One region of the Variovorax sp. GrIS 2.14 genome, then DNA from elsewhere that is predicted to be linked to it. Evidence: predicted binding sites of a transcription regulator. Region 1 holds the regulator's gene; the other holds the start of a gene.
What was found. The regulator FNR, encoded in region 1, switches genes on or off when oxygen is low (the NO sensors DNR and NnrR bind a similar motif). The targets are predictions, from matches to a motif close to TTGATNNNNATCAA.
Positions count from the first base shown of each region.

Region 1 (15,685 bases):
ATCCAAGGCCAGTAGGTGAGCGAGAAAGTCACCAGCAGCACCGCAGCCGCCAGAGTGACCATCAACCCGGTGCGAATGAAGTCGCGTGCCTCGAAGGTATCCGTGCCGTAGGCGATCATGTTCTGCGGTGCGTTCACCGGCAGGATGAAGCCGAAGCTCACGACGAACTGCAGCAGCATCGTCATGCCGATGACGTTGATGCCCGGCGTCTGCACCGCGCCCAGCACGCTGATCACGATCGGGATCATGGTGGACGCCAGCGCCGTGGCGCTCGCAAAGCCGAGATGGATGACGATGAGGAACAACGACAACAGCATCAGGATGGCGAAGGCACTGGCGTTCTGCAAGCCGAGGTGCTGCACGATCAGGTTAGCGAGCCAGCCGGCGGCGCGCGTTTGCAGCAGTGCCGTTCCCACGCTGATGCCGATGGCGAAGAGCACCACGGTGCCCCACGGGAAGCCCTTCTGCGAGGTCTTCCAGTTCATCACGCCCACGCGCGGCAGCAGCATCAATGCGATGGCGGCGATGGTGGTGGAAGCGGTATCGAAGTCGTGCAGCGCTTTTTCAGACGCCCAGAACCCGAGGAGCGTCAGCACGATGGCCAGCAGCTTCCACTCGTTCGCAGTCATCTTGCCGATGGCTTCGAGCTGCCGGCGAATCGTCTCCTTGCCGCCGGCGATCTCCGACATCTCCGGCCGCATCATCCGCGTCATGATGAAGTAGAGCGCAATGGTCAGCAGCGCCGAAAACGGTGCACCGGCAACAAACCATTCGGTCCAGCTGATGGTGGTCTGAAACTGCTTCTGGATAAAGCCTGCCGCCACCATGTTCTGCGCGGCCGCCGTCTTGATGCCGATGTTCCAGATGCTCGCCGTCTGCGCAGCGGTAATGACCAGCAGGCCGGCGAAGCGGCTTCGCTTCTCGACCTTGAAGGCCAAGATGAAGCCCATCATGATCGGCACCAGACATGCGACGCGTGCAGTGGTGCTGGGCACGATGAAAGACAGTAAAAAGCCCACACCCATCGCACCGATGACGATGTGATTGGTGCGTGCATCCACCCGCGACAACACCACCAGCGCGATGCGCCGATCGAGCCCCGTGGCCGTCATGGCCGCGGCGATGAAGCAGGCTGCAGCGACCAGTGCCACCGCGCTGTTCGAGAAGCCGGACAAGGCGAGGTTGAGTGCCGCGCCCGTGCCCATTGCCGCCGTTGCCGCCGTGGCCGCCGTCACGGGCTTGGCCGCATCCGGCGTGAAGGCCAGCAAGAACACCATCAGCGCGCCGATGACGACCGCGCTCACCGCGTAGTCGAGCGCCTCGGTCATCCAGACGATCACCGCGAAGGCGAGGATGCCCAGCATCATCTGACCCGCGGCAGGAAGGCCCGTCGCGGCTGGCAGCGAGACGATCGCAACGAGCGCGATGAAGGCGGCGACCAGCCCGGCGCGCTTGACGACATCGCTGCCTGGCGCGACGGCGGGCGCAATCGCTGCCGGGATCACTTGCGCCTCGACTGCGGTGGTCATGCCAACACCGCTTCGAGCGGGCGCCGCAAGGACCGAGGCATCGCGGGTCCGCGACCGAAGCGCACGACGAGGTCGGGCCGTCGGTCGCCCCATCCAAAGGCGCGCGCGAGCCCGGGCCGCACGCTCGCGACCTCGACCGGCTGATTCAGCATCGCATTACGAATCCCCAGGGCGGTCGCCTGCAAGGCAAATCGCTCGTAGCAGCGCCCTGCTTCGATCCAGTGCCTCTTGTCGTTCTTCTCGGAGACGAAGACGGCGATGCCGGCGGAACTGCGCACCTGGCTCGCGTACTTGTCGTTCTCGCGCGCAGGCGTGAAGAAGCGGGCGAAGAGCATTTCGCCGAGCCATCGCGGCACCGTCGGATTGCCGGACGCACCGGAGAACAGTCCGTCGCCGGACCGGACGGCTTCCGTGTCGCCGAAGCGAAGCCATTGTTTGAGCTCAGCGACGAAAGCCGGGTCGTCGATCTGCCGCGTGTTGGCGTCCACGATGTACGCCAGCATTTTTTCTGTCGCGGCTTTGTCGCTGAGGATCAGCATCTGAACGCCGTTGCGTGTGCCCGCGCGTTCCAGCAATTCAAGTTCGTCGACCGTCAGCGCCCGGCCGTCGTAGTCGGCGCGCGTGCACTGCCTGTCGAACATCGCCGCATAGAGGTCGGACTGGATCGCCCGGGTCGGCTCGAGCCGAACGCGCAGCGCGTCGCCCTCCATGCCTGCATCGAAGAGGACATCGGCTTGCAGGCCATGCGCCGACGCCGCCTGCACCAGGTTCTCCGCGGCACAGCCGAGCGAGACGAACAGATGGTGATCGTCGGGATCGACGGCCGGGCATCTGCGCGACAGATCCGGAAGAATCGAGATGGACTGCGGCTGTATCGCGAACTTCCAGCATTGCGAGTTGTGGCTCGACGGTGCCAACGTGGCACAGCGGACCAGTTCTTCGAAGAGCGGCCGGCCACTGGTCGCCTCGGTCGCATCCCGGTGCCATGTGCTTCGCACCGCATCGGCATAGCTCGCCTCACGGCCATCGAAGGAGCAGGCGTTCAGGAGCACAGCGCCCACGGTCGCAAAGCGCCGTCGCGTAAGGCATGCCAGAGCCGGAGTCATGCGATCACTTTCGCGCTCTCGACCACCACCTTCGGCAACATCGCCATGACGTGCGTACCTTGCCCCTGAGCCGACGTGACCGTGAGGCGGCCGCCGCAGGCCTGAACCCGGTGGCGCATTCCGGCCAGGCCGAAGCGCGACGAAGCCACCTGTTCGATGTCGAACCCGATGCCGTTGTCCAGCACCTCGACCAGGATGTTCTTTCCCGCATCGACCAGGGTGACCGAAACCGTACTGGCGCAGGCGTACTTTCCGATGTTGGTCAAGCACTCCTGCACCAGACGATAGATGGCCAGCTCACTCGCATCGTCGCCGCGGGCCTCTTCGATCGCAGTCGTCACTGCAATCGTCGAACTCAGGCTGAAGTCCCGACACAGGATGGTCAACGACGACGCCAGGCCCAGGTTGGCCAGCGACGACGGACACAGTCCCTCGACCACCCGGCTCTTCAATGCGATACCGCGACCGAGCATTTCAGCCAGATGCTGAAGGCGCCGATCGATCTCGGGCGACGCATGGTCGAGACGTGACTTAAGGCAAGCCACGTCGAGCTTGGCTGCTGTCAGGATGGCACCCAGTTCGTCGTGCAGTTCGCGGGCGAGCAGCGCGCGCTCCTGCTCGCGGATGCGCTGAAGGTGAGTCGCCAGGTCGCCGAGGTATCGGGCGCGGGACTCTCCGTGGGTCTGGATCGAATTGCGTTCGGGCGTCATCCGGAGGGTTCCTCGATCGGTTGGCTGAAGAGCGCCGCTTGTGGATGGCTATCCGTGCCGCCATGCGCTCATCGCAGTCTGAAGCGTGGCGCGGCTCGGGGCTTGATGCAGATCAAGCCCCCGCTCTCTAAAGTGCGAACTTCACAGCCGCCGCCTCGGTGCGCTGCGCGGTTGTTTGCGCTGGGTCAATGCGAGGCGCCTCCGTCTGTCGACAATGATCCGATGCACCGAGGCGAGCGTTTCAACAGCATCAGCCACCTGGTCGGTGCCGGCCTGGCGACCCTCGGCGGCACATGGCTCGTGGTGCGTGCCGGCCTGGAAGGCGACGCGCGCAAGACCACGGGCGCGGCCATCTACGCGGCGATGTTGCTGGCCCTTTACCTGTCCTCGACGCTTTATCACAGCCTGCGCGGGCGCGCCAAGACGGTACTGCGCAAGGCCGACCATTGCAGCATCTACCTGCTCATCGCCGGCACGTACACGCCGTTTGCGCTGGTTTCACTGAAGGGCCCTTGGGGCTGGTCGCTGCTCGGCACCGTCTGGGGCCTTGGCGCCCTCGGCATCGCGCAGGAAATCTGGTGGGCGCGCGGGCACCGATGGCTGTCTCTGGTCCTGTATGTGCTGATGGGCTGGCTGGCGCTGGTGGCCATTCATCCGTTGTGGCAGGCGCTGGGGCCGGCAGGCTTCGCCTGGCTGGCCGCCGGCGGCCTGTGCTACACGGTAGGCATTGCCTTCTACGCAACAGACGATCGGCTGCGCCATGGCCACGGCGTCTGGCACCTGTTCGTCATGGCAGGCAGCGCCTGCCACTTCGTGGCGATCCTGAACTACGTCGTCTGAGCGCCGTCGCCTGCATTGACGCAGATCAAGAGCGGCCCGGGGGTGGCTGCGGATACTCGGGCGCACGCCAACCAGAACGGAAAATCTCCATGAAGGGACTCCTGAACGCACCGATCAATGCGACGAATCAATGCGACATGAGCACAGGCAACGTCATGGATTGCAGGATCGTCCGCGTGACGCCACCGAGCACCCACTCGCGTGCGCGGCTGTGTCCGTAGCAGCCCATCACCAGCAGATCGGCACCGACATCCGCGGCCAGCGACAACAGCTGCGCACCGGCGTCGCCTTCACCTTGCACGCCAGCCTGCATCGTCGCGGTCACGCCATGCGAATTCAGATAGTCCTGCAGCGAGCGCAGTTGCGACTCTGCCTCGTCGCCGTAGCAGACCGCATGCACGCGCGCCGCGCCTTGCAGCCAGGGCAGCGCGGCAGACACCGCACGGGCAGCTTCGCGAGTCTCTTTCCATGCCACCAGCACCTTGCGCCCGACCGGGCCGACCGGCCCTGTCGTGATGTAAGGCAACACCAGCGCGGGCCGGCCGCTTTCGACCAGCACGGTGGACACGAACTCGGCAGGCAGCTCGCCGTCGTAAGCGTTGTCGCCATCGCGCTGACCGAGTATCAAAAGGTCGGCATAGAGCGCGCGGCGGCCGAAGCCCCAGGGCGCATCGCTCATCGGCTCGGCCCAATGCATGTGCGGCGAGTCGCCACCGGCAGCCATGAAGGTGGCGTACGCCTTGTCGCGCGACTGCTTGTCGAGCGCCAGCATGATTGCCATGGCTTCGGCCGCACCTTCGAGGGCGGAGGGGTAGCGCACCAGCGCAGAGAGCGTGCACGGCATGCCGGTGACCTGGGCGCCGAAGGTCTCTGCCAGCTGGCGGGCAAGCTCGACGCGCGTGGCGGTGCGGGCTGAACTGTCGAGGTGAACCAGAATCGATTTAGGGGTTGTCATTGCAAATTCCTGAGTTGTCGAGGTACGAAAGAGACACCACGTATTTCAGCGGCACCACACATCGATCTGGTGGGCAAGATCGATCCAGACCGCCTGCACGGAGATGACCAGCAAAGCGACGCCGGCGAGCCGGGTTCCCCATTGCTGGCGCCATGCGCCCAAGCCGATGGCAAAGCGGTGCCACAGCCAGGGCGCGACGAGCAACGACGCACCGCTGCCGGCCGCGAACAGCACCATGATGAAAGCGCCCTGCAGCGGACCGTTGGCCAGGCTCGCCAGCATGAGCGCGGAATACAGCAGGCCGCACGGCATGGCGACCCATGCAAGACCGGTCGCGAACACGCTGGCGGCAGAGCCCGTCAAGGCGCGCAATCGCTCTGCGAGGAGACGGCCGACCCGTTGCGACCACAGCGGCTGACGCCCGGTCACGGCCAGCACCGCGCCCCAGGCCATCACGACCACGTGGAACAGCATCCAAAGGCCGCGAAGCGCGGAGACATTCACGCTGGCCCATGTCAGGCTTTGCACGGTGGCAGCGGCCAGTGCGCCTGCTGCCGCATAGCCCGCCATCCGGCCAGCTTGGAGCAGCAACGGCGCCATCGGCAAAGCAGCGGGCGTGATCGCGATGACGCCATGGCCGGGTCGAACTCCCACCCCACGCACGACACCCGCGCACGCCGCACCGCACATGGCCACGCAATGCGGACCACCCGCCAGTCCCATCAACAGCGCGGATGCGGCCAGTGCGGTTTGCATGATCAATAGCGCTGCCGAAAGAGCGTGAGCAGCGATGGTCGGCGACAGCGGTTCATGGTGCTGCGACTTTGCGTTCGATCATTCGAACGCCACTTGATCTGCATCAACGCGGACACAAAAGCCGAACGGAGAATCGAGCGCAGCAGCGCGGCGCTTTCGCTTGCTTTGCCACGCTGCACATTTCACCGCACCACCTGCCGCAAAGAGACAGCCGCAAAGAGACAGCCGCCATGACACCTCAAACCATCAAAGTCGCATGCTCCAACTGCAACCTGCGCGAACTGTGCATGCCGGTCGGCCTCAACCCGGAAGAGCTTGCGCGCATCGACGACCTGGTGGCGACGCGTCGCAAGGTGAAGCGCCGCGAAACCCTCTTTCGCAATGGCGAGCGGTTCACCTCGCTCTATGCGATTCGGACTGGCGTGTTCAAGACACGGGTGGCATCGGAAGACGGTCGCGATCAGGTCACGGGCTTCCAGATGGCCGGCGAGATCATCGGACTCGATGGCATCGTGAACGACCATCACACCTGCGACGCGGTGGCACTCGAAGACGCCGAGGTCTGCGTGATGCCGTTCGACCGCATCGAGGAGCTGTCGCGCGAGGTCACTTCACTGCAGCGCCATGTGCACCAGATCATGAGCCGCGAGATCGTGCGCGAGCACGGCGTGATGCTGCTGCTGGGCAGCATGCGTGCCGACGAGCGGTTGGCCGCTTTTCTGCTCAACCTCGTGGAACGCCTGCATGCGCGCGGCTTCTCGAAGTCCGAGCTGATGCTGCGCATGACGCGCGAAGAAATCGGCAGTTACCTCGGGCTCAAGCTGGAGACGGTGAGCCGCACCTTGTCCAAGTTCGTGGACGACCGCATCGTCGAAGTCGACATGCGGCATGTTCGGATCCTCGACGCCGATGCTTTGCGCAGGATGATCAACCCGACGGTGTGAGGCGCTAGCGCGGCGGCGGCGACGGCATATCCTGCACCGGCGTCGTGGTGTGGTTGCGGCCCTTTTCGGCCGGCACCAGCGCCTTGTCGGCCACCGGCCCAGCCGACTTGCCCGCCAGCGTCCGATTGATCTCCAGGCCCTTCTGGTAGTAGTTTTCTTCGACCACCGGGTCTGCCGTGCTGATCGCGATCCAGGCCGACGTCAGGCTGCCGACCACCACCACGGCGGGCAGGCCCAGCACGAGCCAGACCAGCGGGAATTTCCACCACGGTCCGGAACCTTTGGAAGCAGGGGGAAGCGCGCTCATTTTCAAGTCTCCAGTCGGTTATCGGGGAATGAGGAACACGGCCTTTTCAGAGACCTGCGAGGCACCGTCGGCGGACCGCACGTTGAAGAAAACGGTGTGCGATCCGGGTGGTGCATCTTCTGCAGGCACTTGCAGCCGCACCGCCACCCAGCGCGACTCGGCCGGCCCGACATCGACCGCCTGGCTGGGCGTCGCCACGGCAAGACCCTTCAGTCCGCTGGCATCGATGCGGTAACGCTGCGAGCGCTCGGTCGCGTTCATGATCTGCAGCCGATAGACGTTCTCGAGCTTGCCGCCATCGGCGATACGTGCAAGCGAGGTACGGTCGCGCACCACGTCGACCTTGAGCGGCACGCGCACCACCAGGCTCGCGAGCAAGCCAACGCACAAGGCCAACAGCACGGCGCCATAGATCAGCACGCGCGGGCGAAAAACACGCCGCAGCACCTGCACCGCGCTCCAGCCACCGGCCAGCCCGTTTTGCGTGGCGTAGCGGATCAACCCGTGCGGCTGCGCCATGCGGTCCATCACCGTGTTGCAGGCGTCGACGCACAGGCCGCAGCCGATGCACTCGTACTGCAGACCCTCGCGGATGTCGATACCGGTCGGGCACACCTGCACGCACAGGCCGCAATCGATGCAGTCGCCCAGGCCCTGGGTGCGTGCGTCCTGTGCCCTGGCGTGCACGCCACGCGGTTCACCACGCGGCAAGTCGTAGCTGACGATCAGCGTGTCCTTGTCGAACATCGCGCTCTGAAAGCGTGCATACGGGCACATGTACTTGCAGACCTGCTCGCGCATGAAGCCGGCGTTACCGTAGGTGGCCAGACCGTAGAAGAAGACCCAGAAGACTTCCCACGAACCCATGCGCGTCTGCAGGAACTCCATGCCCAGCTCGCGGATGGGCGTGAAGTAGCCGACGAAGGTAAAGCCCGTCCACATCGCGATGCCGAGCCAGATGAAATGCTTGAACCACTTCTTGACCAGCTTCTCGGCCGAGAACGATTCGCCGTCGAGCCGCATGCGGGCGATGCGGCTGCCCTCGATCCGTTGCTCGATCCACATGAACATCTCGGTGTAGACCGTCTGCGGGCACGCGTACCCGCACCAGAGCCGCCCGGCCACCGCGGTGAACAAAAACAACGACAGCGCCGACAGCACCAGCAGCCCCGACAGGTAGATCAGGTCTTGCGGATACAACACCAGCCCGAAGACGTAGAAGCGCCGCGCGACCAGATCGAACAGCAGGGTCTGGCGGTCGCCCCACTGCAACCAGGGCGTGGCGTAGAAAAACAGCTGGGTGACGAACACCATCGCCCAGCGCCAGCGCGCGAACTTGCCGCGCACGCTGCGCGGATAGATCTTCTTGGTCGCTTCATAGAGCCCGCCGGCCTCCTCCGCCACGGGCACGATCGGAATGATCTTGCGGGCTGGGGCAGGTACGGTCATGGCAGTACGACAGGCAATGCAACGGCCTTGTTCGACAGCCCCCACACGTACGAGGCCACCACCTTGATCTGCGCCTCGGTCAGGCGACCTTCCTGGCCGGGCATGACGTTGTGTTTGCCGCCGTTGATCATCGCGACGATGGCGTTCTCGCCGAAGCCGTGCAGCCATATCTCGTCGTTCAGGCGCGGTGCTCCGATGCCCTGGTTGCCGACGCCACCGATGCCGTGACAGGCCGCACAGGCGGTGAACTTCGACTTGCCCAGCCCGGCGCGCACCGAGTCGGTCGAGCGGCCCGACAGGCTGAGCACGTACTGCGCGACGTTCTTGACGTCGTCCGGCGTGCCGACCGCGGCCGCCATGGGCGGCATCTCGCCGATGCGGCCTTTGGTGACGGTTTCGATGATCTTGTCCGGCGTGCCGCCATGCAGCCAGTCGACGTCCGTCAGATTCGGGAAGCCCTTGCTGCCGCGTGCATCGGACCCGTGGCACTGCGAGCAGTTGTTCATGAAGAGCCGCTCGCCGATGGCCATCGCCTTGGGATCGCCGGCAATCCGCTCGACCGGCATCGTCTGGAATGCCGCATAAACGGGAACGAGATCCTTGTCGGCCTGGGCAACCTCGGCCTCGTACTGGCCAACGGCACTCCATCCGAGCTTGCCGTTGAAGCTGCCCAGCCCCGGAAAAAAGGCCAGATAGACGAAGGCAAAGATGATCGTGATGACGAACAGCCCGACCCACCACATCGGCAACGGATTGTTGGCCTCGCGCAGGTCTTCGTCCCAGACGTGGCCGGTGGTGTTGTCGTCGGTCGGCGCGATGCGCCCGCGTGCCGTGACCCACAGCAGCAGACCGCAAGCCACGATGCTGACGACGGCCGCGACGGCGACATAGTTGGCCCAGAAGCTACTGATGAAATCGTTCATGGCGTGTCTTTCAGTCCTGCTCGAAAGGCAGCTGTGCGGCCTCTTCGAAGCGGCGTTTGTTGCGGCTCGAATAGGTCCACACGACGATGCCGATGAAGAGCACGAAGCAGGCGACGGTCGCAAAAACGCGCAGGGTGGTGATGTCCATGGTCTGCTCCTTTACTTGAGCGCGAGGCCCAGTGACTGGAGGTAGGCGATGGTTGCCTCGAGCTCCGTCTTGCCCTGGGTGTCTGCGGTGGCCGATGCGATTTCCGCGTCGGTGTAGGGCACGCCGACACGGCGCAAGGCGCGCATGTGAGCAGGCATCGCCTCCGCATCGACCTGGTTGGTTGCGAGCCACGAATAGGCCGGCATGTTCGACTCCGGCACCAGGTCGCGCGGGTTGTTCAGATGAATGCGATGCCACTCGTCGCTGTACTTGCCGCCCACGCGGTGCAGGTCGGGCCCGGTGCGCTTGCTGCCCCACTGAAACGGATGGTCGTAGACGAACTCGCCTGCGACAGAGTAGTGCCCGTAGCGCAGCGTCTCGGAGCGAAAGGGTCGGATCATCTGCGAGTGGCAGTTGTAGCAACCCTCGCGCTGGTAGATGTCGCGGCCGGCCAGTTGCAGCGCGGTGTACGGCTTCAGCCCGACGATCGGCTCCGTCGTCGACTTCTGAAAGAAGAGCGGCACGATCTCGACCAACCCGCCGATGGCGATGGTGACCAGGATCAGCACGATCATCAGCAGGTTGTTGGTCTCCACCTTTTCATGGGTGAAGCCGGTTTTGAGGGCGGGCCGGAGGGTGGGTTTGGAAGACATGATTTTTCTTTGTGTGCTTCACGCATGCGCCAGGGCAATTGGCGGAATCGCAACGCGAACCGAGCGGCCCGATCCCACCGTCATCCAGACGTTCCAGGCCATCACCAACATGCCGCCCAGGTACAACAGCCCGCCGATGAGGCGCACCACGTAGAAGGGATAGGTCGCCTTGACGCTCTCGACAAAGGTGTATGTCAGCGTGCCGTCGGCGTTGATGGCGCGCCACATCAGGCCCTGCATCACGCCGGCGATCCACATGGCGGCGATGTAGAGCACCACGCCGATGGTGGCGGTCCAGAAGTGCACCTCGATGGCGTTGACGCTGTACATCGTCGTGCGGCCGTACATCCGGGGGATCAGGTAGTAGAGCGAGCCCATCGAGATGAAGCCGACCCAGCCGAGCGCACCCGAGTGCACGTGGGCGATGCCCCAATCGGTGTAGTGGCTGAGCGCGTTGACGCTCTTGACGGACATCATCGGACCTTCGAAAGTCGCCATGCCGTAGAAGGACAGCGCCACGATGAGGAAGCGCAGGATCGGGTCGTCGCGCAGCTTGTGCCATGCACCCGACAGCGTCATCACGCCATTGATCATTCCGCCCCAGCTCGGCGCCAGCAGGATGAGCGAGAAGACCATGCCGAGCGACTGCGTCCAGTCGGGCAAGGCGGTGTAGTGCAGGTGGTGCGGGCCGGCCCACATGTAGGTGAAGATCAGCGCCCAGAAGTGCACGATCGACAGGCGGTACGAGTACACCGGGCGCTCGGCCTGCTTGGGGATGTAGTAATACATCATCCCGAGGAATCCGGCGGTCAGGAGAAAGCCGACCGCGTTGTGGCCGTACCACCACTGCACCATCGCATCCTGCACGCCGGCGTAGACCGAATAGCTCTTCATCCAGCCCGCCGGCATCGACGCGCCGTTGACGATGTGCAGCAGCGCGACCGCGATGATGAAGGCACCGTAGAACCAGTTGGCCACGTAGATGTGGCGCACCTTGCGGCGGCCGATGGTGCCGAAGAAGACGATGGCATACGCGACCCAGATGACCGCGATGGCGATCGTGATCGGCCATTCGAGTTCCGCGTATTCCTTGCCGCGCGTGAAGCCCATCGGCAGGCTGATGGCGGCCGAGACGATCACCGCCTGCCAGCCCCAGAAGACGAACGACGCGAGCTTCGGTGCGAAGAGGCGAACCTGACAAGTGCGCTGCACCACATGAAAGCTGGTCGCCATCAAGGCGCAGCCGCCAAAGGCGAAGATCACCGCGTTGGTGTGCAGCGGTCGCAGGCGGCCGTAGCTGAGCCATGGCACGCCCAGGTTCAACTCGGGCCATGCGAGCTGCGACGCGATGATCACGCCGACCAGCATGCCGACCACGCCCCAGACCACTGACATCAAGGCGAACTGGCGGATGACCGTATCGGAGTAGGTCACCTCCGGGGTGTGGGTTGCTTGCATTCGGACTGCCTCGTTCATTGGACTGACCGAGTGTTCCCAAGTGCAGCCGCAAGCACGTTGATGCAGATCAATCGTCGCGAAGAATCCGCTGCCCTTCGCGCTCCACGTCGTCGAATTGACCACTGTCGACGGCCCACCAAAGGCCGAAGAGGATGACCAGTGCGAGCACCACCGAAAACGGGATGAGCAGGAAAAGGATGTCCATCAGCGGCTGACTTTGGGTGCCGTCGCAGGACGTGCGGCAAGACGTCCGGCAGGCCTTGCGGCAAGGCGCGAAGCATTGCCGACCACTACCAGCGAGCTGACCGCCATGCCGACGCCCGCCAGCCAGGCCGGCATGAAACCGGCCAGCGCCAGCGGCACGCACAGCGCGTTGTAGCCAGCGGCCCACCACAGGTTCTGCCGCACCACGCGCATCGTGCGCCGCGCCTGGGCGATGGCATCGGGAATCGACTGCAAGGCGCCGCCCATGACGATGAAGTCGGCCCGCGCCTGAGCGAGTGGTACCGCCCTGCCGAAGGCGAAGGAGGCATCGGCGCGGGCCAGCACCGGACCATCGTTGAGGCCGTCCCCCACCATGGCCACGCGGTGACCTCGGCCCTGCAAGATGCGCAGCACGTCGAGCTTGTCTTCAGGCCGGCAGTCGCCCTGCGCCGTCTGGATGCCGGCACGCTCCGCCAGGCTGCGAACCGCGGTGGCGCGGTCGCCGGAGAGCAACTGCACCGCGATGCCCTGCGCCGCCAGCGTAGCGATGGCGCCGATCGCATCGCTACGCAAGTTTTCGGCCAGAACGAAGCTGGCGAGCCAGCCTTCGTCGTCGCTCAGATGGACCTGGGCGCTATCGACATGCAAGGCAGCGACGTTGCAAAAAACGGCCGAGCCGAAGCGCACGGAGCGCGTAGGTTGACCGTGACCGTCGGTGCGGCGCATGCGCGCTTCGAGCCCTTGCCCGCCGTGCTCGTGGAGTTGCACGATGTCCCAAGCCGGCGCCATGCGAAAGCGCTCTTGCCAGGCCGCCACCAGCGCGCGCGAAGCCGGGTGCAGCGACTGCATGCCGAGTGCCGCCGCGGTCTCCACCGCGTCGCCCGGCTGCAGGCCTTGCCGGCAATAGACACGGTCGAGCCGCGGCGTGTCGTCGGTCAGCGTGCCGGTCTTGTCGAAGACGACCGTGTCGACGGTGGCGAGCGCTTCGAGCGCCTGCAGCCGGCTCGACAGCACGCCGCCGCGGGCAAGTGAACCGGCACTCGCGAGCATCGCGGCCGGCGTCGCCAGCGACAGCGCGCAGGGGCAGGTAACGATGAGCACCGCGACCGCAGCCATCAGCGCCTTGCCATGGTCGACGGGCCACCAGAAAACCAGCGCACCGGCGGCAGCCGCCAGCACCAGCAGCAGAAAGGGTCGGGCGATCCGGTCGGCGAGCCGGGCCAGCCGCGGCTTGTCCACCGAAGCGCTTTCCATCAAGGCGACGATCTGCGCAAAGCGCGTGCTCGACCCCAGCGCGTCGATGCGCACCTGCACCGGCGCATCCAGGTTGTGGCTGCCCGCCAGAACCTGCGCACCGCTGGCGCGCGGCATCGGTCGCGACTCGCCGGTCAGCAGTGCCTCATCGACCGATGTGTCGCCCGCCAGCACCATGCCATCGCCGGGAAACGCCTCGCCGGGCAGCACCCGCACGACGTCGCCGACTGCCAGACGGCGCACCGCGATGCGCACGAAGTCGCCGTGGGCATCGCGCCGCTCGATGCTGTCCGGCAGCCGGTTCATCAGCGCCTCCAGCGCACCCGCGGTGCGGTCGCGCAGCCGGGCCTCGAGCCAGCGGCCGGTCAACAGAAAGAAGACGAACATGGTGAACGAGTCGAAGTAGACCTCGTGCCCGAGCGGACCGGTGGCATCGAAGGTGGCCGCCGTGCTCACCGCAAAGGTGATCAGCATGCCGAGCGCCACCGGCAGGTCCATGCCGACACGTCGCAAGCGCAGGTCTTGCCATGCGTTGGCGAAGAACGGGCTGCAAGAAAAGAGCAGCACGGGCAGCGACAGTACCCAGGAGGCCCAGCGCAAAAGCTGCATCGAATCCGGTGCGATGTCGCCGGCTTTTGCGATGTAGCCGGGGTAGGCGTACATCATCACTTGCATCATGCAAAACCCCGCGACCAGCCAGCGCCAGAGCGCTTTTCGGGCACTGCGTGCACGCTCGCCACGCGCAGCGATGTCGCCGGCCGGCACCAGCGGATAGCCGGCTGCTGCGGAGGCCTCGAACCAGTGCGATGGCAGCACGCTCGCAGGCGACCAGACGATGCGCGCGCGTCCGGTCGCGGCGTTGACCTGCACCTCGTGCACGCCGCTCACGCGCGACAACGCCGACTCGACCGCGAACGCACACGCCGCGCAGTGCATGCCCTGCACCACCACGCGCGACTCCCACAGTGCGCCGTCGAGCGACTGGCCGAACGCGGGCCATTCGGCCGGGTCGTCCAGCACCGACAAGTCGCTTGCGTCCGCGTTCATTCGGGCCATGGCGACAGCGGCGCCCATCGGGCCCGAAGGGAGTACAGCTTGCATGCGACGAGGCTAGCGCCGTGTGCCGATCGACCTGTTGATCTGCATCAAGGCGTGGCGTCACGGAGGCGAAGCTTGACGAGGGTCAAGATTTTCCCGAGGCGACCGAGGCACATTGAAAGTCCCGCCTCCTTTCGCGCCTTGCAACCTCAAGCCCTTCCGCAATGACTTCCATCGCCCTGGCACCGGACCTTCAAACTTCAGCGCACAGCGTCTCGGCCGAGATGCTGGCGCGCTTCGACATTGCCGGCCCGCGCTACACCTCGTACCCGACGGCCGACCGTTTCGTCGAAGCTTTCGGTGCCGATGACTACGGCGCGGCTGCAAGACAGCGACGTCTGGGCGCAAGCGCACGCAGTCCCATTTCGCTCTATGTGCACATTCCTTTTTGCGCATCGCTCTGCTACTACTGCGCCTGCAACAAGATCGTCACGCGCCACGCATCGCGCGGTCGCGAATACCTGCGTTACCTGAGCAAGGAAATCGATTTGCATGTGGCGCGGCTCGGCCCCGGAACGCCTGTAAGCCAGCTGCATCTGGGCGGCGGCACGCCGACGTTTCTGAGCGACGAAGACCTGGCCGATCTCATGCGGATGCTGCGCGAGGCGTTCTCCTTTTCGGCATCCGGCGAGTACGCGATCGAGATCGACCCGCGCACCGTCGACGCCGGCCGACTTGCCCACCTCGCGCGCCTGGGCTTCAACCGGCTGAGCTTCGGCGTGCAGGATTTCGATCCAACCGTGCAGCAGGCGGTGCATCGGATTCAGCCCGCGAAACAGGTGTTCGACCTGGTCGCAGCGGCACGGCAGCTTTCGTTCCAGTCGATCAATGTCGACTTGATCTATGGGCTACCGCGGCAGAGCGTGGCCTCGTTCGACCGCACGCTGGCGCAGGTATGCGAGTTGCAACCCGACCGCATCGCGCTCTATGCCTACGCACATCTGCCCGATCGATTCAAGCCACAGCGCCGCATCGCGACGAGCGACCTGCCGTACGCCGCGGTCAAGATCGACATGCTCGCACGCTCGATCGCCGCACTCACCGAAGCGGGCTACGTCTACATCGGCATGGACCACTTCGCGCGCCCTGACGATGCGCTGGCCGTAGCCAAGCGCCAGGGTCGGCTGCACCGCAACTTTCAGGGCTACAGCACGCAGCCCGACTGCGACCTCATCGCGCTGGGCGTCTCCGCCATCGGACATGTGGGCGGCACCTACAGCCAGAACGCGAAGACGCTGGAGGAGTACTACGACCACCTCGACCAGGGCCGTCTGCCAGTCGTGCGAGGCCTCGGACTGTCGCGCGACGACGTGCTGCGGCGCGCGGTGATCATGGCGATCATGTGCCAGGG
Region 1 covers NZ_JBJXIA010000006.1:219,080-234,764, forward strand. Annotated here, with positions in the region: gene RCH10_RS12635 (SLC13 family permease) at 1-1,529, opposite strand, end outside; gene RCH10_RS12640 (Acg family FMN-binding oxidoreductase) at 1,526-2,635, opposite strand; gene RCH10_RS12645 (sensor histidine kinase) at 2,632-3,345, opposite strand; gene trhA (PAQR family membrane homeostasis protein TrhA) at 3,568-4,185, shown strand; gene RCH10_RS12655 (universal stress protein) at 4,313-5,140, opposite strand; gene RCH10_RS12660 (sulfite exporter TauE/SafE family protein) at 5,186-5,896, opposite strand; gene fnr (fumarate/nitrate reduction transcriptional regulator Fnr) at 6,127-6,840, shown strand; gene RCH10_RS12670 (FixH family protein) at 6,845-7,147, opposite strand; gene ccoG (cytochrome c oxidase accessory protein CcoG) at 7,166-8,596, opposite strand; gene ccoP (cytochrome-c oxidase, cbb3-type subunit III) at 8,593-9,519, opposite strand; gene RCH10_RS12685 (cbb3-type cytochrome c oxidase subunit 3) at 9,530-9,667, opposite strand; gene ccoO (cytochrome-c oxidase, cbb3-type subunit II) at 9,679-10,320, opposite strand; gene ccoN (cytochrome-c oxidase, cbb3-type subunit I) at 10,339-11,778, opposite strand; gene ccoS (cbb3-type cytochrome oxidase assembly protein CcoS) at 11,846-11,983, opposite strand; gene RCH10_RS12705 (heavy metal translocating P-type ATPase) at 11,983-14,337, opposite strand; gene hemN (oxygen-independent coproporphyrinogen III oxidase) at 14,499-15,685, shown strand, end outside.

Region 2 (15,685 bases), on a different contig from region 1:
GGTGCACCGCCGATGCCGGTGCCGATGAGGTCCGCGATGTCGGCCACGTTGATGCCATAGCGCGCAGCCGCCGCCCGGTCGACCTCGATGCGCAGCTGCGGCAGCGGTGGCTCCTGGTCGATGATGACGTCGGCTGCACCGGGCACTGCGGAAAGCACCCGGTCGATTTCGCTGGCGATACGCCGCGTTTCCTTGAAGTCGTTGCCGTAGATCTTGACCACCAGATCGCTGTGTGCGCCAGCGAGCTTGTCGAGCACGCCGTCGATCATCGGTTGCGTGAAGCCGACCTGCGTGCCGGGCAACTGCGCAAAGCGCGCCGCCAGGCCGCTGATCAACTCCTGCTTGCTGAGGCCCGATTTCCATTCGGCCTGGGGATGCAGTCCGACGCTCACCTCGATGTGCGACGCGGTCCATGGATCGGTGCCGTCGTCGTTGCGGCCGAGTTGCGTGACGACGTACGAGACCTCGTCGAACTCACGCGTGGCGTCGCGCAACCGGTTCGACATCTGCGTCGCCTTGTCGAGCGAAATGCCCGGCGGCAAGGTGACCTGCAACCAGAGCGAACCTTCGTCGAGATATGGCAGAAAGTCTCGCCCAATGGTCGCCGCGGCACCGATCACGCAGACGAAGGCCAGCGCAAAAGCGGCCAGCGTCAGCGCACGTTGCCCGACGATGCGTCGCAGCAGCTGTTCGTACCACTGGCCGAGCTTTTCGAGTGCGCGGTTGTGAAACACGCGGCGTGGCTTGCGGTAGGCCAGGTAGGCCAGCCCCGGAATCAGCAGCAACCCAACCGCCAGCGCGCCGACGAGTGCAAAGCCGATCGCAAAAGCCATCGGGGCAAAGAGCTTGTATTCGATGCGCTGAAAGGCGAACAGCGGCGTGTAGGCCGTGATGATGACGACCATGCCGAAGAAGATCGGGCGCGTCACCTGCAAGGTGGCCTTGAGTACGTCGCGCGGCTTCAGGGGTCGGTCTGCATGCGCCTCGCGCTGGCGCAGGATGTTCTCCATCACGACGATGGCCGCGTCCACCACGATGCCGAAATCGATCGCGCCCAGGGACAGCAGGTTGGCCGGAATCTTCAGTTGGTGCATGAAGGCGAAAGCCGTCAGCAACGACATCGGAATGGTCAGCGCCACGATCAGCGCGGCGCGCGGGCTGCCCAGGAACAGCAGCAGCACCAGCGTGACCAGCGTCATGCCTTCGAGCAATGTCTTGCCGACCGTGTGCACCGTCGCCTGGACCAGCATGGTGCGGTCCAGGTAGGGCACGACCTTGACGTCTTGCGGCAGCACGTTGTCGTTGAGGTCGCGCACCGCTTCGTGCACACCGTCGAGCACCGTCGAAGGGTTCTCTCCCTTGAGCAGCAGCGTCACGCCTTCGATGGTGTCGGGGTTGCTGTCCTTGCCGAGGATGCCTTGCCGCTCCTTGTTGCCGAGCTTGACTTCGCCGAGGTCTTTCACGAGCACGGGTACGCCGTTCTTCTGGCTCACCACGATCTGCGCCAGGTCGTCCAGACCGCTGATGAGCCCCACGCCGCGCACCACGAAACCTTGTTGGCCGCGCGTCAGCACGCTGCCGCCGGCGCTCGAATTGTTGGCGTTGATCGCCTGCGTGACCTGGGCCAGCGTGATGTTGTATTTGCTGAGCTTGGCCGGATCGAACTCCACCATGAATTGCGTGGTGAGCCCGCCGAAGTTCGACACGTCGGCGACGCCCGCCACCTGCTTCAGGCGCGGGATCACCTTCCAGCGCTGCAACTCCGACAACTCACGCAGGTCGCGTGTTTTCGATTCGAGGGTGTAGCGGTAGATCTCGCCGATGGGCGATGTCAGCGCGTCGAGGCCAGGCTGAGCGCTGTACGGCAGGGCGACGCCACCGATGCGCTCCTGCAGCCGCTGGCGCGACCAGTAGTCTTCGGCGCCATCGCGGAACACGACGGTGATCAGCGACAGACCGAAGGTGCTCTTGGAGCGCATCACGTACATGCCGGGCGTGCCCATGATCTCGCGTTCGAGCGGAATCGTGATCTGCTTTTCGACCTCTTCGGCGGCCAGCCCCGGCACCTGCGTGACCACCTGCGAGGTGGTGTCGGCGATGTCGGGATAAGCCTCGAGCGGCAGCTGGGTCCAGCACCAGGCGCCATAGCCGGCCGCCATGGCGAACACCAGCCAGACGATGCCGCGCCGCTTCAGGCAGGTGGTGACGAATGCGTCAATCATCCAGCAGCACCCCGTCCTGTACCACCACGCGCTCGCCGCTCTTCAGGCCGGCAAGCACCTCGATCCGGTCGCCGACCCGTGGACCGACACGCACCACGCGCGGCTCGAAATGCCAGGGCGATGCTTCCACGAACACGCGGCTGTGCAATCCGCTTTGCACCACCGCGTCCATCGGCACCAGCAGTCCGTTGTGCGGCTTCGACAGAAAGGTGGCGTTGGCGAACATGCCCGGCTTCAGACGGCCGTCGCGGTTGTCGAACACCATGCGCACCTTGACGCGCCGGGTGTCGGGGTCGAGCACTTCGCCGATGTAGCGCACCGTTCCGCTCAGGGCTTCGCCGGGAAAAGCGTCGAGGACCACGCGCACCGGCTGGTCGACGAACAGCGCCTTCAGATCGGCCTCGCCCGCACTGGCGGTCACGAACACTCTGGACAGATCGGCCACCGTCATCAGCGAGGCGGTTGCATCGTTCCAGTACGCGCCCTGCGCAGCGCTCAGGTCGATCACGCGGCCCGCCACCGGCGAGCGCACGGCCAGCAGGCGGCCCGTGCCGGCCGTGCCCGGCCCTGCATCCGGCTTGTCGGCCTGCCCTGCGCCGAGTTGCATCAGCCGCGCCCCGGTGCGCGCCACTTCGCTTTGCGCCTGGTCGAAATCGTTGCGCGCCTGTTCGATCTCGCGATTGGCCGCGATGCCGGACGCGCCGAGCGCGCGTTGCCGCTCCAGCGACTGCGTCGCGAGCGCCAGGGTCGACCGAGCCTTTTGTGCGTCGCTGCGCGCCTGCGCCAGATCGGCAGAATCGATGCGAAACAGCACATCGCCCACACGCACCGCATCGCCCAGGCCTTTGTCCAGGCTCGCCACGCGCCCCGTCACGGGCGGCGACACCTTGACCAGTTTGGCCGGATCGGCCTCGACCACCGCCGGCAGCGACAGCGGCACCTCAATCGCCTGCGCGTCGGCCCCGGCCACGACCAGTGACTGTCGCAAGGGCGAGCCCTCGGGGACCACCACCTGGGCACCGACGTGCTCCAGCACACGCACCGGCACGGCCTTTGCCGCCTCGGCGGCATGTGCCCAACTTGCCATGAACCACCATGCGACGCCAATGGCGATCAGCGCCACGGCGCAAATCACGAGCAGCGCGCGGCGCGACTTTCCTTTGTCGTCATGCATGTTTTTTCCCTGTTTTTTCTGTTGATCGACTCAGTCGGCTGCAGAACGAGTCCGTCCACCGGGAGCGCGACGCAGCTTAGACAGCCACGCCTGAAGAACGCCGCAAGAAATCCTGAAGTCTTCTTCAGGATCGGCGTTCGCCGGGCTGGCCGCCGGGCATTGGTGCGAGACTCGCGGCCGTTATGAAAATTCTTCTTGTCGAAGACGATGGAAAAGCGGCCCGCCTGCTCGCGCGCGGGCTCGAGGAAGAGGGTTTTCTGGTCGACATCGCAGGCTCCGCCGAAGATGGCGAACAGCGCGTTTTTGCCTCCGACTACGACCTGCTGATCCTCGACTGGATGCTGCCCGGCAAGGACGGCCTGGCGTTGTGCGTGGCGTTGCGGCGCCACAAGATCCACACGCCGATCCTGATGCTGACCGCGCGTGACGCGCTGGGTGACCGCGTGACCGGCCTCAATACCGGCGCCGACGACTACCTCACCAAGCCCTTTTCTTTCGACGAACTTCTGGCCCGCGCCCGAGCGTTGCTGCGCCGCTCGGAGCTGACGCGGCCGTCCGTGCTCACGGTCGGCGACCTGAGCCTCGACCCGATGGCCCAGCGTGTGCAGCGCGCCGGCACGGTACTCACCCTGACGCGCAAGGAATACGCGATCCTCGAGGTGCTGATGCGCCAGGCCGGCGACGTGGTCAGCCGGTCGCGCCTCGCCGAGCAAGTGTGGAAGGCCGACCTGGTCGCCATCGACAACCTGATCGACGTGCATGTCGGCAACCTGCGCCGCAAGATCGATGCGCCGGGGCTGCCAACGCTGATCCAGACGGTGCGCGGGCGCGGCTTCAGGCTCGGTGCCGCGGAAGGCGAAGCATGATCAGTTTTCGCCGCCGGCTCACGCTGGTGCACCAGGCCGTCATCGTCGTGGTGCTGACCGTGACGGCGCTGGCTGCCTACTGGACGCTGTCGCGCGAGGTGCATGCGCAGCTCGACGCGGCCCTGTTGGCGCTGGCTGAAACCGAAGCCGCTGCGCTGCCCGAGCAAGGCGGTCAGGCCGTCACCGTGCACGAGGCGGTGGCCGCTGGCGCGCCGCCATCGTTCGAACGGCTCGACCGTCTGCTGCAGATCGTCGGCGCCGACGGCGAGGTGCTGGCGCGCAGCCGCAACCTCGGCGCGGCCCGCCTGCCGTTGTCGCCCGATCTTTCCAGGCGACTAGCAGCGGGCGAAGTGGTTTTCGAGACGCTGCATAGCTTTGGCAGTGAGCCGACGCGCCTGGTGTCACTGCCGGTGCAGGGCCACGGCAATGTGCGCGCCGTGCAGGTGGCGGGCTCGCTGGACGACGTCGACCGTGTGGTCGAGACCGCCAGCGTGCTGTTCGGCGTGATGGGCGCGACGCTGCTGCTGGCCGTCGGCGCGGCGGGTTTCCTGCTGACACGAGGCGCCTTCAACGCGATCGGCGATGTGGTCGAACAGGCACACCGCATCGGCGATGCCAGCCTGGGTCGTCGCTTGCCGCACCCGGGCACCGACGACGAGATCGGCCGGCTGGTGCAGACGCTCAACGAGATGCTCGACCGCCTGGAGCACGGCTTCGATGCACAGAAACGCTTCACCGCCGACGCGTCGCACGAGCTGCGCTCGCCCTTGTCGCGCCTGCGCACCGAACTCGAACTCGCACTGCGCAGACCCCGGGAACCGGCCGCCTATGTGGATGCGATGCGCTCATGCGTCGAAGAAGTAGAACGTCTCACCCTTCTCGTCGAAGAACTGCTCACGCTGGCGCGGCTCGATGCCGGCCAAGAGCGCGGGCCGACCGAAACCGCGTCGTTGAAGGCGCTGGTCGAGGAGGCGATGGCACGGCAGGAGAGCGCTGCTCAGGAGCGTGGCGTGCGCATGGCACTGGCGCCATCGGCGATGCGGCACGAGCTGATGGTGGCGCGCGGGCCGGCGAGTCTGGTGCTGGCCAACCTGCTGGACAACGCGGTCAAGTTTTCACCGCACGGCGGCCGGGTGACGGTGCAGCTGGCGACCGAGGGCGCCGAAGCCCGGGTGAGCGTGGGCGACGAAGGCCCTGGCATCCAGAAGCAGGATCTGCCCTACGTGTTCGAGCGCTTCTATCGCGGCGCCGCAGCACGTGCCGGCGCGGTGCCGGGAATCGGCCTGGGACTGGCGCTGTCGCACGCCATCGTGAAGGCGCATGGCGGTCGCATCGAGGCGTCGAGCCCCGTAGCCGGCGGCGCACTTTTCACAGTGTCGCTGCCCTTCGCCGACGCGGCGGTTACTGCTCGACCTTGAACTCCCCGTTCACGACCTTGAGCATCACGCCGGTCTCGTTGGTGTAGCCCCAATGGTCGTCGGCGGTCCAGTTGAGGACGCCGTGCGCCAGCACGGTGCGACCCATGTTCTCCATGGCATCGCGCAGTGCAGCACGAAACTCAGGTGTGCCGGGCTTGGCCTTTTTCAGCGCGACTGGCACGGCGATTTCGAGTACGGTCAATGCGTCGGTGCCGTGTCCTGCAAACTGGTTGCGCGAGCCCGGGCCGTAGGCTTGCTCGTACTGCTGCACGAACGCCACCGCGGCCTTCTTCGACGGATGGCTGTCGGGCAACTGGGCGCCGATCATCGCCGGGCCGGAGACGACGAACGTGCCTTCGGCATCCTTGCCCGCCGTGCGCATCAGGTCGGGTGATGCGGCTGCGTGCGTCTGGTAGATCTTGCCCTTGTAGCCGCGCTCGACAATGGCTTTTTGCGGCATGCCGGCGCCGCTGCCCGAGGCCACGATCAGTATCGCGTCGGGGTTGGCAGAAGTCAGCTTGAGCGCTTGCGCTGTCACGCTGGTGTCGGCGCGTGCAAAGCGCTCCACACCGACGACCTTGATGCCGGCCTTGGCGCCCTGTTCGGTAAACGCCTTGAGCCACAGCTCGCCGTAAGCATCGGTGTAGCCGAGAAAGCCCACCGTCTTGATGTTCTGCTTCTTCATGTGCTCGATGACCGCGTAGGCCATGACACCGTTGGACTGCGGCAGCCTGAAGAACCACTTGTCTTTGCCGGGTGGCAGCCCGGCCGGCGACGTCGACAGCTGCGGCGTGCCCGACTCGGCCGTGACCTCGGCCATCGGTGCGGCCACCGGTGTGGCGGACGAGCCGACAATGACGTCGACCTTGTCGTCGGTGACCAGGCGCTGCGCGTCCTTGACGCCCGTCGTGGGATCGCTGGCATCGTCCAACACGATCACCTTGAGCGTTTGGCCCGCGATGGTCTTGGGCCACAGCGCGATAGCTTTGTTGACAGGAATGCCGAGGCCGGAAGCCGGTCCGGTGAGTGGTTGCACCACGCCAATGGTGAGATCGGCATGGGCGGTGCCCAGCATCGTGGTGGCCAGCACGGCGGCAAGGGTGGCGAGTTTGAAAGTCATGGCGGCGCTTCTCCTGAAGAGGTCGTCAAAGAACATGGTGATGGCGCATAACCAATGGTTATGCGGGATAACCAAATCTAATCTTTGAACGAAGCGCGGCCATGAGGGCTTACCCTCAAAGCATGAGCGCCTTGAAGCTCTCCAGCGCCACCTTGGGATGCACCGCCCCGTGATAGATCGCAGGAATCTCGTTCTTCAGGTGCAGCAGTCCGTACACGGCATGCATCGCGCTGCGCACCGAATACTCGACAGTGAACACCACATCTTCCGGAATCTCCACATACTGGCCGAGCACTGCGAAATTGCGGGTGCCACCGGGAACGACAGCGGGCCGATCCGTCGGCTCGCGACGCTCGAACTGACTCGTGATGTAAGGCAGCATCACCGGGATCACGGTGCTGGTGCGACGCACTTCTTCGAGGATGTCTTCGAAACCCAACTGGTGCATCAACTCGGTCAGGATTTCTTCACCGCTGCTCTCGGCCATCGACTTGTCGACGTAGTCGCCCTTCTTGTCGATGAAGAGCCCATAGCCCCATATCGTGTAGACGCCCTCGGGTTGACCCGCGAAGTGCGGTGCGTGCGGCACGACGATCGACATCAACCACGGCGAGTCCTTGAACGTCATGAGGCCGCCCGTGCCCGGCCCGTTGCCTGAGTACGCTTCGATGCGCTTCACCAGCAAGGGGCTTCGCAGCGTGACGGTGAAAGACTCCCACTTGCTCTCGTCGACGTTGCCGTTGAACGTCTCCGGTCGGCCCAGGGTCGGCACCTTGCGCGCGAGGTTTTCCCAAAGCGTCCAGCCGCCGTCGCGCTTGTCTCGCAACAGTGCCGGCGCGTGATCGTTGTCGCCGATGCGGGTGTCGGCGGTCATCGAACCGAGCGTGGCAAAGACCACATCGTCGGGCCCGACCTGATGCAAGAAGAACTCGTCGCCGCGATTGCAATGGATGGCAGTGACGCGCAAGCCGTCGGTGTTGCGCGCGACCTCGGTCATCTCTGCGAAGTCTTCGAAATCCATGTCCATGACCTTGGTTCCGAACTGGAACGTCACGCCTTGCCCCGCGAGCCAGTCCTGCATCGGTCGGACGATCGAGTCGTACTGATTCAAGGCTGTGCGACGAACGCCGGCCAGCGTGTGAATGCGCGGCAGCTCCTGCAGGAAGCGGAGCAAATAGCGTCGCATTTCGACGGCGCTGTGCCAGTTCTGGAAGGCGAAGGTTGTGCGCCACATCGCCCAGAAGTTGGAGTTGAAAAAGTGCTCGGTGAAGCAGTCTTCGATACGCTCGGCGCCGAGCATGCGCTCCGGCGTGGCGAGCAGGCGCAGCACATCGAGGCGGTCGCGCGCATCGAAGCCCAGATCGGCCGCATCGAGGATGCGGTGCTGCCGGTCGATGAGCCGCGCGTTGGCGTGCGATTGCAAAGCTTCGTTGAAGTCCCAGACCGCGTCTTTCAGCGACCCTGCGCCGTGACGGTCCGGCACCGAATCCAGCACATTCCACAAGCAGACATAAGCCTCCTCGGTCCACATGCGGCCGCCGCGGGTTACGTAACCTGCTTCGGCATCGCCTGAACCGTCCAGTGCGCCGCCTGCTACCTGCATCTCTTCGAAGATGAAGATGTCGGTGCCCTGAAATCCGCCATCGCGAATCAACAGCACGGCGGCCGACAACGACGCGATGCCGCCGCCAACGAGAAAGGCCCTGCGCCTGCGGTTCGGGGCCGACGTTGAGATGGACGTGTTCATGAAGTTTGAAAAGACGAGGGTCATAGGATGCGCAACATTGCGCAGCACCGATTGAAAGCGCCTGCAGCGCGGGAAGGCTTGATGCAGGTCAATCCGCGATCAATGTGTCCAACGCCGCACTCCATGACTTCTCTTGCATCTAACATGGTGCGTGCCCTCAACCTCCATCCACATCGCTGTTCTCGACGACGAAACCGAGATCACCCTGCTGCTGGCCAACTATCTGCAGGTCCACGGCTTTCGTGTCAGCCAGCGCCATTCGGGCCGAGCCCTGCTCGACCTGATGCGGCAAGACCCGGCGGCGGTCGTGTTGCTCGACCTCGGCTTGCCGGGTGAAGACGGCATCACCATCGCGCGGCAGGTGCGAGAGCGATGGCAGTGCGGACTGGTGATCGTGACTGGCCGCGGCGATGCTGTCGACAAGGTGGTCGGCCTGGAGATAGGCGCTGACGATTACGTGACCAAGCCCTTCGATCTGCGCGAACTGCTGGCGCGCATCCGGGCTGTGTTGCGCCGGATTGCAGCGCCCGCGGCGGCGCCTGTAGTGGCGGTCGTCGACGCGGCGTCCGCGCCCGATGCGCCACCCACGATGCTTCGCTTCTCCGGCTGGACGCTCGACATCGCAGCGCGCCGCCTCCGCGCGGCGCAGGGCGATGAAGTGCCGCTCACCACTGGCGAGTTCGATCTGCTGCGCGTCATGGCCGAAAACACCGGCCGCGTGCTGTCGCGCGACTTCCTGCTGGAGCGAACACGAGGCCGCGATGGTGGCCCGTTCGATCGAACCATCGACGTGCAGATCGGCCGGCTGCGCCGCAAACTCGGCGACGACCCGAACCAGCCACGCATCGTCAAGTCGGTGCGCGGCGCCGGCTATCTTTTCGTGCCCGCCGTCGTGTCGGCATGAATACACCGCGCAAGCCGGTCGTTCCCGGCTTCGACGACGGCACCGTGTTCCGCACGCTGTTCGCCGCCTATCCCGATGCGCTGCTGGTGGTCGACCAGCGCGGCGTGATCGTGCTGGCCAACCCGACCGCCCTCGAACTGCTCGGCTACACCGCAGATGAACTGGTGGGCATGTCGGTCGACACGCTGGTGCCCGACGCGACTCGCCCGCGCCATGCCGCTTACCGCGAGGGCTATGCCACGCACCCACGCAAGCGCCCGATGGGAACGCAGATGGACCTGGTCGCCAAACGGCGCGACGGCAGCGAGGTGATGGTCGAAATTGCGCTCAGCCCGCTCAACGATCACGGGCTGCCGCTGGTCGTGGCCGCCATCCGCAGCGTCGCTTCTTATCCGCGCGTCCAGCATGCGCTGCAGCGTGCGCGCTATGCCGAGCATCTGGCGCAGTTCAGCAGGCACGCTGTCGACGTGGCGGATCTGCATCTTCTGCTGGACCAGGTGCCCGTCATAGCTGCAGAGGCGCTTCAGGTCGAAACGGCGAAGGTGCTGCTGCTCGAACCCAATGGAGCCGAATTCCGCATTGCCGCTGGCGTCGGGCTGCTGCCTGAAGAAGCGATCGGCGATCGCATCGCCAACGAAGCCCAATCACCCTCCGGCCATGTGATGTCGAGCGGCCAGTCGGTGCTCATGGGCGACTACGCAGCAGAGTCGCGCTTCACTATTCCATCGCACTACCTGGCTGCCGGCTTCGTCTGCGAGATCACGGTGCCGCTGGCAGACCGAGGTCGCACCATTGGTGTGCTGTCCGTGCGCTCGCGCACCGCAAGGCGCTTCGGCGATGAAGAGGTGCGCTTTCTCGAATCGCTGTCGAGCTTGCTGGCCACCGTGTTGCAACGTACGCAGATCGAGGAAGCGCTCGGCCACGCGCAGCGGCTCGAAAGCGTGGGGCAGCTCACCGGCGGCATCGCGCACGACTTCAACAACCTGCTGACGGTGATCTCGGGCAACCTGCAGGTGCTTGAAGACTCGCCCGCCATCGGCGACGACGCGGTGTCGCAGCAACTCATCGGCGCTGCCATGCGCGCCACGCGACGCGGCGCAGAACTCACCGGCAAGCTGCTCGCATTTTCCCGGCGGCAGGTGCTGCAGCCGACCATCGTCGACACGCGCGCCCTGCTGCTGTCGCTCACCGACATGCTGCGGCGCACGCTCGACCAGCGCATCGCCATCACGCTGGTCGCCGACGCGGCGCTGTGCATGGCCGATGCCGGGCAGCTGGAGTCGGCCCTGCTCAACATCGCGATCAACTCGCGCGATGCGATGCCGCAAGGCGGAACGCTGACTTTTTCTTGCCGGGTGGTGTCCGCGCTGCCGGCCGACCTGCGCTCGGACCACGACACGCAAGCCCAGCCCTCCATGCCTACAGGCTACGTCGCCATTGCCGTGTCGGACACCGGCGATGGCATGCCCGAAACCGTGCAGGAGCGGGCCTTCGAACCGTTCTTTACGACCAAGGAAGCCGGTCGCGGCACTGGGCTCGGGCTGTCGACCGTGTACGGCTTTGCCAAGCAGTCGCACGGCGCCGTCAAGCTGGTCAGCGCGCCCGGTGCGGGTACGACCGTCACGCTTTTCTTGCCGCGCGCCGAGGACGACGACTACTTCGATTACGACAGCGACGGCGAGGACGCTGCGGACGACGACCGCATCGCCGACGTCACGCACGGCGCTGTGCCGCATGGCCTTCGTGTGATGCTGGTCGAAGACGATGCCGAAGTACGGAGCGTGCTGCAGAAATTTCTGGCGTCGATGGGATGCGAGGCCGTCGCCTGCGGCCAGGCCGAGCAGGCGCTGGCCTCGTTGATGGCCGGCAGCGCGATCGACTTGCTGCTGACCGACATCGCGCTCGGCGTCGGCATGCAGGGCACGGAACTGGCGGCCAAGGCGCATGCGTTGCGGCCCGCGTTGGCAGTGCTGCTGATGTCGGGCTTTTCGAGCGAGCTGGCCGATGCACCGCCCGATTGGGAGTTGCTGCCCAAACCGTGTACGCGCCTGGAGCTGGAGCGCGCGATGCTGCGGGCGCTCAGTGCAGCGCCACTGCCGCCGACGCTACCGACCCGCGCTGCATGAAAGCGGTCAGCGCTTCGACATGGGGAATATGGATGTCGCGACGTCCCTTCTCCGAGAAGCGGATCACGTCCCCCCGTGCCAGCCGCGACAGTGCTCGGCTCACCGATTCGAGCGTCATGCCGAGGTAGTTGCCGATCTCGGCGCGCGTCATGCGCAGGGTGAATTGATCGGTGCGGAGACCGCGCTGGGCCAACGCTTCAGCCCAATAGCGCAGAAAGCCTGCCACTCGCGCGTCGGCCGACAGCGTGCACATCGACAGCATCGAGTCCTGCTCTCGCACCAGTTCGCGGCTCATGGTCTGGTGCAATGCGGTGAGCAATGCGGGCGTACGCAGGCTGGCGCGCAGCAGGTCGTCGTAGCGAATGGCCCATAGCTCGCCGGTGTCCATTGCGACCGCGTCGCAGCCGTAGTGCGCGTTCGCGATGCCGTCGAGACCGAGCCAGTCGCCCTTGAGATGCAGGCCGACGACCTGCTCGCGGCCTTCGCTCGACAGGTTCACCATCTTGAAGAAGCCGGCGTTGACGACGTAGAGACATTCGAAATCCTGTCCCGCCTGATAGACCGAATCGCCGGCACGCACGACGCGCTTGGTGATCGGCACGCTCTGCTCGATGAGCCGCAGCATGTCGCCGATACGCTGCAGCGGGGCTTGTGCCGCGCTCGGTCCGGCGCTCGGGATGGAGAGCGTGGCACGGTTCGAAAGTGGCATCGGTTGCTGCAGTGCGGCGTATGACATGGTGGGTTCCTTGTAGGTTCCTGATGGAGTGAGGCAAGCCTATTCGCCGAGTGCAACAGCTTCACCACCGCAAGGGCGCGTTGCGTAACAGACCGTCAACGCTTTGTGTCTTGAGTGCGCTGCCACCTTTTTTGCGCAATGGCTTGACGCAAATCAATCGCCGATTTGAAGGCGCACCTAAGGTCGGACACGCCTATGAACTTGCCCGCCGCACCTGTCGATAGAACTTTCTGGCCAAGCCAGGGCTTGGGCGGAGCGGATGTTCGACGCACGTTCGACCTCGCGCGCAGCCTCAAGGCCAACGCCCTGGTCGGCGAGGGGCTGCCGCTCGCGGGCAAGAACCTGGCGCTGTTGCGCGCCACGTCGGCGCCGCAGGACGACTCGGTGTTCCAGGACGCAGCAGCGGCCCTCGGCGCCCGGGTCGCGGATGTCTGGCTGGGCGACTCGATCGGGCCACCGGGGAGCGAGTTCCAAAACTTGCCGAAGATGCTCGGCCGCCTTTATGACGCCGTCGATTGCGGGAGCGTGTCGGCCATCTCGGCTGCGCAGATCGAAAGCCAGGCAGGCATTCCCGTCTACCGCGGGCTCGAAGGGCATCCCGCTGCGGTGCTGGCCGACCTCATGGCACTGTGCGAGCAGCGCCCGCTCAATGTAGCCGCCGCGGCCAATACAGCCGAGGCAGCGCTGCTCTTTGTCGGCGACGTGACGACCGGCCGCGGTCGAAGCTTCCTGCAGGGCGCACGGCAACTCGGCTTCGACGTGCATTCGATGGACAGCCCTGTCGATGCGCTTCAGGATGCGTCGGCAATCGATGCGCCCTTCGTCGTCGATGCGACCGATACCGAACATTGGGTGCTGGCCGGCCCGGCGGCAAGCGTCGAGGATGCGCAACGAACAGCGAACCATCGCTTCGTGCTGCAGGCGGTGCTGTTGATCACCCTCCTGGCGCGCTGAACCGAGCGCTGGAATTTCGCGCTCCGTTCGAGCCGATGGCAATGCCGATTTCCCTTGATCTTTATCAAGCTCGGCCAAAAGACGGCTTCCATACTGACGCCACCGACTTCATCTCACTCACGGCCCCCCCTATTTCAGAAAAGAGCGCGCCATGTACCAAAAGATCCTGGTTCCCATCGACGGCAGTGCGACCTCCGCACGCGGCCTCGAAGAAGCGATTCAACTGGCCAAACTGACCGGTGGCCGGCTCCGGCTGATTCACGTGACCGATGAACTGTCCGCAGGCTTCGCGATGGAGTGCTACGCCGGCACGGGCGACTGGCTGACGATCGTCCGAGAGAACGGCAGCAAGCTACTCGAAGTAGCGACCGCCACGGTCAAGGCGGCGGGCGTGCCAGTCGATTCCGTGCTGCTCGACGGCTTGGCCGCAACGGTGCAGTTGCTCGTGACCACCGAAGCGACGTCGTGGGGCGCCGATCTGATCGTGCTCGGAACCCACGGACGGCGCGGCGTAGGGCGTGCGTTTCTCGGCAGCAGCGCAGAACAGGTGCTGCGCTGCTCGCCGGTGCCGGTGCTGCTCGTGCGTGCGCCCGAGCTCGCGGACACGCCGGTGAGCGCCGCTGCAGCGAGCCAGACGGTCCACTTGAAATTGCCTTCTGCTGCGTTGTCGATCGAATAACCCGGAGCCCATGCTGATGTCACTGCCGATGCCGACCGCGAACCCCACCGACTTCTCGCAGCTGGACGCCTGGTGGCGCGCCGCCAATTACCTCTCGGTCGGTCAGGTCTACCTGATGGGCAACGCCTTGCTGCGCGAGCCACTGACGCTGGCGCACATCAAGCCGCGGCTGCTCGGGCATTGGGGCACCACGCCGGGCCTCAACTTCGTCTACGCGCACATGAACCGCGCCATCGTCGCCCGCGACCTCAATGCGATCTTCATCGCGGGTCCGGGCCACGGCGGTCCCGGCGTGGTGGCCAACACTTACCTCGAAGGCACCTACAGCGAGGTGTACTCGTACGTCACGCAAAACGCCGAAGGCATCCAGCGGCTCTTCAAGCAGTTCTCGTTTCCGGGCGGCATCCCGAGCCACGTCGCGCCTGAGACGCCCGGCTCGATCCATGAAGGCGGCGAGCTCGGCTACTCGTTGCTGCACGCGTACGGGGCGGTGTTCGACAACCCCGACCTCATCGCCTGCTGTGTGGTCGGCGATGGCGAGGCCGAGACCGGTGCACTGGCAGCCAGCTGGCACTCCAACAAGTTCCTGAACCCCACACGCGACGGCGCGGTGCTGCCCATCCTGCACCTGAACGGCTACAAGATCGCCGGCCCGACCGTGCTGGCACGCATCGGCGACGAGCAGCTGACCCAGCTCATGCGGGGCTACGGCTACGAGCCGCACTTCGTGTCCGGCCACGAGCCGCTGGCCATGCATGCGGCAATGGCCGCCGCGCTCGATGCATCGCTCGACGCGATCTGCGCCATCCAGACCGAAGCCCGCTCCGATGGCTTCAAGAAACGCCATCGCTGGCCGATGATCGTGCTGCGCTCGCCCAAGGGCTGGACCGGCCCCAAGGTGGTCGACGGGGTGCCGATCGAAGGCACGTTCCGCGCGCACCAGGTGCCGCTCACCGGCTTCGTCGAGAACCCGTCGCATGTGCAAATCCTCGAAAACTGGATGCGCAGCTACAAGCCCGAAGAGCTGTTCGACGAGGCCGGCACGCTGCGCCCCGAGATCGCGTCGTTCGCACCCAAAGCCTTGCGCCGCATGAGCGCCAATCCGCACACCAACGGCGGCCTCCTGCTGAAAGACCTGGCGTTGCCGGACTTTCGCGACTACGCCGTGGCCGTGCCGCGGCCGGGTGCCAGCACCGCCGAAGCCACGCGCATCACCGGCGCCTTCTTGCGCGATGTGATGCGCATGAACGACGTCAACAGCAACTTCCGCGTGATGGGCCCGGACGAAACCGCATCGAACCGGCTCGGCGCGCTGTTCGAGGTGACGGACCGCACCTCGACCGCCGAAGTCGAGCCTGGGGACGACCACGTCGGCGCCGATGGCCGTGTGATGGAAGTGCTGAGCGAACACCTGTGCCAGGGCTGGCTCGAAGGCTATCTGCTGACCGGTCGCCACGGCCTCTTCTCCTGCTACGAAGCCTTCATTCACATCATCGATTCGATGTTCAACCAGCACGCGAAGTGGTTGAAGGTGACGCGCCACATTCCCTGGCGCCGCCCCATTGCGTCGCTCAACTACCTGCTCACCAGCCACGTCTGGCAGCAAGACCATAACGGCTTCAGTCACCAGGACCCGGGCTTCATCGACCACGTCGTCAACAAGAAGGCCGAGGTGGTGCGCGTGTACCTGCCGCCCGACGCCAACACCCTGCTTTCGGTGGTCGACCATTGCCTGCGCA
Region 2 covers NZ_JBJXIA010000008.1:248,613-264,297, forward strand. Annotated here, with positions in the region: gene RCH10_RS15460 (efflux RND transporter permease subunit) at 1-2,222, opposite strand, end outside; gene RCH10_RS15465 (efflux RND transporter periplasmic adaptor subunit) at 2,215-3,396, opposite strand; gene RCH10_RS15470 (response regulator transcription factor) at 3,579-4,262, shown strand; gene RCH10_RS15475 (sensor histidine kinase) at 4,259-5,680, shown strand; gene RCH10_RS15480 (ABC transporter substrate-binding protein) at 5,664-6,800, opposite strand; gene RCH10_RS15485 (oleate hydratase) at 6,916-8,547, opposite strand; gene RCH10_RS15490 (winged helix-turn-helix domain-containing protein) at 8,699-9,451, shown strand; gene RCH10_RS15495 (PAS domain S-box protein) at 9,448-11,577, shown strand; gene RCH10_RS15500 (helix-turn-helix domain-containing protein) at 11,531-12,313, opposite strand; gene RCH10_RS15505 (hypothetical protein) at 12,509-13,267, shown strand; gene RCH10_RS15510 (universal stress protein) at 13,419-13,946, shown strand; partial or broken gene RCH10_RS15515 (phosphoketolase) at 13,963-15,685, shown strand, end outside.
Region 2: a site for FNR is predicted at 13,322-13,335, ahead of RCH10_RS15510 (universal stress protein). Genes of this name have one in related genera too.